2 linked regions of the Rhodobium gokarnense genome follow. The protein of the gene in region 1 interacts with the protein of each later gene in a pairwise test. Links are inferred from orthologs where the notes say so. Each region holds a gene or a part of one and is shown on either strand. Other genes may lie near its edges.

The links.
Region 2: the proteins of ccmE (region 1) and M2319_RS05335 interact in binary tests that used the Escherichia coli proteins (3 or more experiments, as listed by UniProt). The link is inferred for Rhodobium gokarnense from one-to-one orthologs.

The regions. Positions count from the first base shown.
Region 1 is NZ_JAOQNS010000005.1:289,012-292,303, forward strand. What follows is about bases 114-3,090. They hold ccmE (cytochrome c maturation protein CcmE), read right to left. Parts: upstream 1,836-3,090; coding sequence 1,392-1,835; downstream 114-1,391. Other genes in these bases: M2319_RS11010 (heme lyase CcmF/NrfE family subunit), read right to left, coding at 114-1,330; ccmI (c-type cytochrome biogenesis protein CcmI), read right to left, coding at 1,870-3,090. Also shown: more of M2319_RS11010, read right to left, coding at 1-113. UniProt on the Escherichia coli protein: Heme chaperone required for the biogenesis of c-type cytochromes. Transiently binds heme delivered by CcmC and transfers the heme to apo-cytochromes in a process facilitated by CcmF and CcmH.
Region 2 is NZ_JAOQNS010000003.1:29,945-33,076, forward strand. What follows is about bases 299-3,115. They hold M2319_RS05335 (heme ABC transporter permease), read right to left. Parts: upstream 2,180-3,115; coding sequence 1,418-2,179; downstream 299-1,417. Other genes in these bases: M2319_RS05320 (NUDIX hydrolase), read right to left, coding at 299-466; M2319_RS05325 (DsbE family thiol:disulfide interchange protein), read right to left, coding at 466-1,143; ccmD (heme exporter protein CcmD), read right to left, coding at 1,140-1,319; M2319_RS05340 (metallophosphoesterase family protein), read right to left, coding at 2,432-3,115. In the rest of the region: more of M2319_RS05320, read right to left, coding at 1-298; more of M2319_RS05340, read right to left, coding at 3,116-3,132. UniProt on the Escherichia coli protein: Required for the export of heme to the periplasm for the biogenesis of c-type cytochromes.

The sequences.
Region 1 (3,292 bases):
CGACGGCCCAGGCGGTAATCAGCGCGGTGAGGATGACAAGGCCGAGGACCACGGCGAGGCGCTGGGACACGGCAAGGATATCGCCGCGCTTCCAGGCCAGGAACGGGCCGAACGGCATGACGATCAGCGCCGGCAGGATCAGCGGCCCGAAGGTCATGTTGAAGAACGGCGCGCCGACGGAGATCTTCTCGCCGGTGGTCGCCTCAAGGGCCAGCGGATAGAGCGTGCCGATGAGGACAGCGGCGCAGGCGGCCGTCAGGAACAGATTGTTGAAGACCAGCGCGCCCTCGCGGCTGATCGGCGCGAACAGGCCGCCGCGGCGCAGGCTCGGCGCGCGCCAGGCAAAGAGCGCGAAGGCGCCGCCGATGAAGGTCGCGAGAATGAGCAGGATGAAGACGCCGCGGGTCGGGTCGCTGGCAAATGAGTGCACCGAGGTCAGCACGCCGGAGCGGACCAGGAAGGTGCCGAGCAGCGACAGCGAGAAGGTGAGGATGGCCAGAAGGATTGTCCACACCTTCAGGGCGTCGCGCTTTTCCATGACGATGGCCGAATGGAGCAGCGCCGAGCCGGTCAGCCAGGGCATGAAGGAGGCGTTCTCGACCGGATCCCAGAACCACCATCCGCCCCAGCCGAGCTCGTAATAGGCCCAGTAGGAGCCCATGGCGATACCGAGGGTGAGGAAGATCCAGGCGATCAGCACCCAGGGCCGGACCCAGCGCGCCCAGGCCGCGTCGATGCGCCCCTCGATGAGCGCCGCGGCGGCAAAGGCAAAGGCGATCGAAAAGCCGACATAGCCGAGATAGAGCAGCGGCGGATGCACGGCGAGGCCGATGTCCTGGAGGATCGGGTTGAGGTCCTGGCCCTCCATGGGCGCCGGAAAGATGCGCGCGAACGGGTTGGAGGTCGTCAGGATGAACAGCAGGAAGGCGGCGGCGACCCAGCCCTGGACGGCCAGCACATTGGCCTTCAGCGTCGCCGGCATGTTGTGGCCGAAGGCGGCGACCAGCGCCCCGAAGAAGGCAAGGATCAGCGCCCACAGCAGCATGGAGCCTTCGTGATTGCCCCAGACGCTGGTGAACTTGTAGATGAGCGGCTGGGTCGAATGGGAGTTCGCCCACACGAGTTCCAGCGAGAAATCGGACTGCACGAAGGCCTGGGTCAGGGCGGCGAAGGCGAGACCGACGAACAGGAACTGGGCGGCCGCGGCGGGGGATGCCACCGCCATCAGGCGCGCGTCGCCGCGCTGCGATCCCCAGATCGGCAGCACCGACTGGATCAGCGACAGGGCAAAGGCGAGTACCAGGGCGTAGTGGCCGAGTTCTGCGATCATCGTCTCGTTGTCCCCTTGGTGGTTCTGCCTTGCGCGCCGGTGCTGGTGTTTCCCAGCGCCGTCAGTTGGTTTCGGTGCCCTGCCAGACGCCCTGCTTCTTCAGCGAATCGGCGACTTCCTTGGGCATGTAGTTCTCGTCGTGCTTGGCCAGCACCGTGTCGGCGTCAAAGGTCCCGCCGACCGCCAGCATGCCCTCCACGACGACGCCCTGCCCCTCGCGGAAGAGGTCCGGCAGGATGCCGGTGAAGGTCACCGGCACGTCGTTGGCGGTGTCGGTGACGGTGAAGGTCACCGTGGTGCCCTCGCCGCGGACCACCGAGCCTTCCTTGACGAGGCCGCCGAGGCGGATGCGCTGCTGCGGCGGCACCGGATGCTCGGCGATGTCGGTCGGGCTCTGGAAGAACACGATCTGGTCGGTCAGGGCGAAAAGGATGAGGCCGACCGCGCAGGCGACCACGACACCGGCAATTCCGATCAAACTCAAGCGACGCTGTTTGCGTGTCATCGCGACACCTGTCTCCCTTAGCTCAGGTCAGGATCTAAAGCGGTATCCCCAGCCCCCCGGCTGCCTGTTCGATGCGGGCCCTGGCCGCGGCGTCGCCGCCATGGGCGGCGATGGCCTTTGCCGCCGCCTGCCTGGCCTCGTCTTTCTTGTCGAGCACCATGTAGGCGCGCATGAGGCGGATCCAGTCGTCGGCCGACCCGCCGTCGGTCTCGAGCCGCTCGGCAAGGCGCGACACCATGTCGTTGATCATCGCCTGGCGGTCTTCGGTGTTCATCTGTTGCGCCGCGGCGACGTCCTCGGCGGAGGGACCCGGTGCGGCCGGCGCGGTCGCCTCGCCGCCGGCGGGCGCCTGGGGCGCCGGCTGCTGCGGTGCTGTGACCTCGGGTGCGGCGGCGACGTCGGGCATCTTGACCGGAAGCCCCGCCCCCTTTTGCGCCTTTTCAAGCTCGGAGCGGGCGAAGCGGACCCAGGGCTCGCGCGGGTCCGTGGTCTTCAGGAACGCTTCCCAGGCGGCGGCGGCTTCCTTGAAGCTGCCCTCCTGGTTGAGCGCGACGGCGAGGAAGAACCGCGGCTCGACGGCATTGGCCTCGTGCTCCAGGGCGCGCCGGAACGCGGCCTTGGCGTCCTCCACGACCTTGCCGCCCTCGCGGGCGACGATGGATTCGCCAAGGCCGATCTGTAGCTGGGCATTGGAACCCAGAAGCTCGATCGCCTTGCCGAAGGCGGTCGCCGCATCGCTCGGCCGGTTGACGCGCAGATAGACCGGCGCAACCAGCGACCAGGCGGTGCCGTCGCTCGGATTGTCCTTCAGATAGGCCTCAGCCCCTTCCAACAGGCGTGCGACGTCGCCGCCATGGGGAGAGGTCGCCGGCGCGCGGGCCGACAGCGGCTGGTCGGGAATGCCCGGCGAGCCGACGGCGAGATAGAGCGCGACGCTGACGATGGGCACCAGCACGATGGCCGCGGCCGCGGCCGCCCAGGGCATCCGCGAGCGCTGCGACGGCTGCGCCTTTGCTTCGGCTTCGGAGGCACGCAGCAGGCGCCGGGCGATCTCGGCGCGCGTCGCCTCGGCTTCGGCGGAATCGATGAGGCCGCTGTCGAGGTCCCGCGACACCTCGTCGAGCTGGTCCTTGTAGACCGCGACGTCGTGGGCGGCGGCGGGCGCCGGCTTTTTGCCCGATTGCAGGAGCAGCGGCACGATCACGGCGACCACCGCGACTACCGTCATGACTGCAATCAGTGTCCAGAGAACCATCACTTGCAACCTGTTCGCATTCCATTGCGCTGTTATGACATAACGCGCATTCGGCGCAGGGCCGTCGTGACAAGGTGTCACGGCGAGGCGCCCGTTTGAGCCGGCCGGCGAGGCGATGCCTATCCCGGCTGGCGCATATGAGCAAGCGCCGCCTCTATCAGATTTTTGTCATGGGGAAAATGCGCCAGCGCAATGTTGCCGG
Region 2 (3,132 bases), on another replicon or contig:
CCCAGATCACCGAGGGAAAGGCGATCTCGTCCGCCGCCGGCAGGCCGCCCCAGTCGAACAGCGCGACCTCAAGGCTCTCCGGCCCCGGTGCCACGTCGCCATGGAGGACGGCACGGTAGATGAGCTGGACCTGGGAAATGCGCGGGATCGTATAGACGGCAAGGAGGCTCTCGATCTCGATCCGCGCGTGCGCCTCCTCCAGGGCCTCGCGCCGGGCGCCCGCCTCCGGCGTCTCGTTAAGCTCCAGAAAGCCCGCCGGCAGGGTCCAGAAGCCCATGCGCGGCGCGATCGCCCGCCGGCACATCAGGACCTTGCCGCCGGCGCGGACCACCGAGCCGACCACCACCTTCGGATTGTCGTAGGAAATGAAGCCGCAGCGGGCGCAGACGTCCCGCTCATGGGTGTCGCCGTCCGGCACGGCGCGCACGAAATCCGTCTTGCCGGGCGCCGGCCCCTCCTCCGTCATTATCCGGAGGCTCCCGCCTGACATCCTTCCGGCGGCGCCGTCGCGCTGAGCGACTCCTTGATCAGCGGCTCGAACTTTTCAGCCCACAGCTCCTCGTAGAGCGGGCCCACATGCTTGTAGCGGATGCAGCCGAACGTATCGATCAGGAAGGTTTCGGGCTGGCCGGTGACGCCGAAATCGATCGCCGTGCGGTAGTTCTGGTCGACGCCGTTGCGGGCGAACGGATTGCCGTGCTCTTCCATATAGCCGAGCGCGTTGGCCTCGGAGTCCCGCACATTGATGCCGGTGAGTTGAATCCGGTCGTCCTTGGCCAGTTCCAGGAGCATCGGGTGCTCCTGGCGGCAGGGCACGCACCAGGAGGCCCAGAAATTGATCAGGGTGACCTTGCCGTTGAGGTCGGCGCGGGAGAGCCCCGGCGCCGGCTGGCCGTTATAGGTGAGGCCCTTCAGCGCCGGCAGATCGAACTCCGGCGCCGGCTTGTCGAGCAGCACGGAGGGAATGACCCGGCTGGAGCCGCCATGGCTGAGCTGCAGGTAGAAAAGGACGCACAGCCCGCCGAAGAGGATCAGCGGCAGCAGCACCAGGAGCGACGGCCCCTTACGGCGGGGAGTATCGCCCGGCGCCTTGCCGGCCCCGGCTTGCCGTCCGGCCGTCGTCTCGCTTTCGATATCGCTCATTTCTGGCCCCCATGGGCCTTTTCGGAGCGCCGGCGCACGCCGCGCGCCTCAAGCTCGGAAAGCAGCCGGCGCTGGACGCCGTAGTCGGCCCAGATCCAGGCGACGAGCGCGACGACGGTCACGGCCGAGATCGCATAGGCGGCGATGATGTAGCCGGCATGGGGATCGGAAAACATCGGGTCTTGGTCCTTCGAGTTGCTCGCCAGTCTGCCCGGCAAATGGGGCGGCCCGCGGGCACGGTCAATCCTCGGCGCGTGCTTGTCTTTAGCTGCCCCTAGTGCGGCCCGCTGCTCGCCTCGATCATCCTCAGCGTGCGGATGCGCCGGCGCAGGATCTCGTTGCGCATGGCCATCAGGTGCAGCGTCACGAACAGGAAGGTGAAGGCGACGGCCATGACAAGGAGCGGGATCAGGATCGTCGGATGGATCGTCGGCCCGTCCATGCGCATCACGCTCGCCGGCTGGTGCAGCGTGTTCCACCATTCCACCGAGAATTTGATGATCGGGATGTTGATGAAGCCGACCAGCACCAGGATCGCCGCCGCCTTGCCGGCGCGGATCGGATCCTCGATCGAGCGCCACAGCGCGATCAGGCCGAGATACATGATGAAGAGGATGAGGACGGAGGTGAGCCGCGCGTCCCATTCCCACCAGGTGCCCCACATGGGCTTACCCCAGATCGATCCAGTGACCAGCGACAGGAACGTAAAGGCGGCGCCGATCGGCGCCGCCGATTTCGCCGAGACGTCCGCGAGCGGATGCTTCCAGACCAGGAGCCCGACCGAGGAGATGCTCATCATCGTGTAACCGAACATGGCGAGCCAGGCGGCCGGCACGTGGATGTACATGATCCGCATCGTGTTGCCCTGCTGGTAGTCCGGCGGGGCATAGAAGAACGACATATAGAGCCCGACGATGAACAACAGCACCGTCGCGCCGATCATCCACGGCAACAGCTTCGAAATGAAGCCGAGAAAGCGGGTCGGATTGGCCAGCGCCCAGATGCCGCCCGAAGGGGAAGAGACCGTATCGCTCATGACGCCCATTATCTAACCCTCCTGATTGCGAACCACAATGCAGGCCGGGGAATATAACGCCTTGACTTATGTCAGTCGGGGTCGGGTTAGGGGTGCGGCACTTTGGAATGGGAATAGGGAGCGGCAACGCACTACTCCGCTGCCCAAATCCAGTCAGAACACCAATTTCAAGCCCTAGAAGATCGTCAAAGTTCTTCCAAACAAAAAAAGATCGAGAAAATCATAAATACTCTTAAAGCACTTACAATAGAATCAAGCCTCTAAAGATACGGGATAGGACACAAACTGATCTTGAATCTCGTCATATTTCAAGTCAAAAACCTCAAGCTGAAGCGTACCAGAAGACCCCTTACTTACCGTACAGACATGAAGAAAATGATTGTCAACCGAGTCAATCGAAGAGACGCTACCTGCGCAATAAATATGCGGATGCGTACCGATCTCCCGTTTCCGAAAGTGTGTATGACCACAAAAAATATGATTAACACCGAGATATTTAGCGAGGTTATTTACCTTTTCGCGTTCCTCGAGCACAAGCGTACTTGGCACTCCTTCTGCCGGAGAAAAATGAAGCGCCCATACCACCGGCGTTCCCGGATTGGCATACTGGTAATTCCTCGTTTGATTATCCAATTCAGCCAAGACCTGATCGTCTACAGCACCCCTTCCGTATCGACGAAGCAATCCAGGATCACTATCCTCAGCAAAACAAAAATCAGCCGAAATTATACATAGCGAGACCCCGTCTCTATCGACGTCAGTCAAAAAAACCCCTCTTCTTGGCTCGTAAATTTTTCCAAAAACGCGATCAAAACTCTTGCATCCTGGCGTTCCCAAATCGTCCTTGTAACGATCGTGATTGCCCGGCATCACACAAATACGGACACCTAAACCTCCGAAGCGAGGCTCCAACGCTGCGTTGAGGTGCTCTCGAACTCGATTCTCGAGGAATA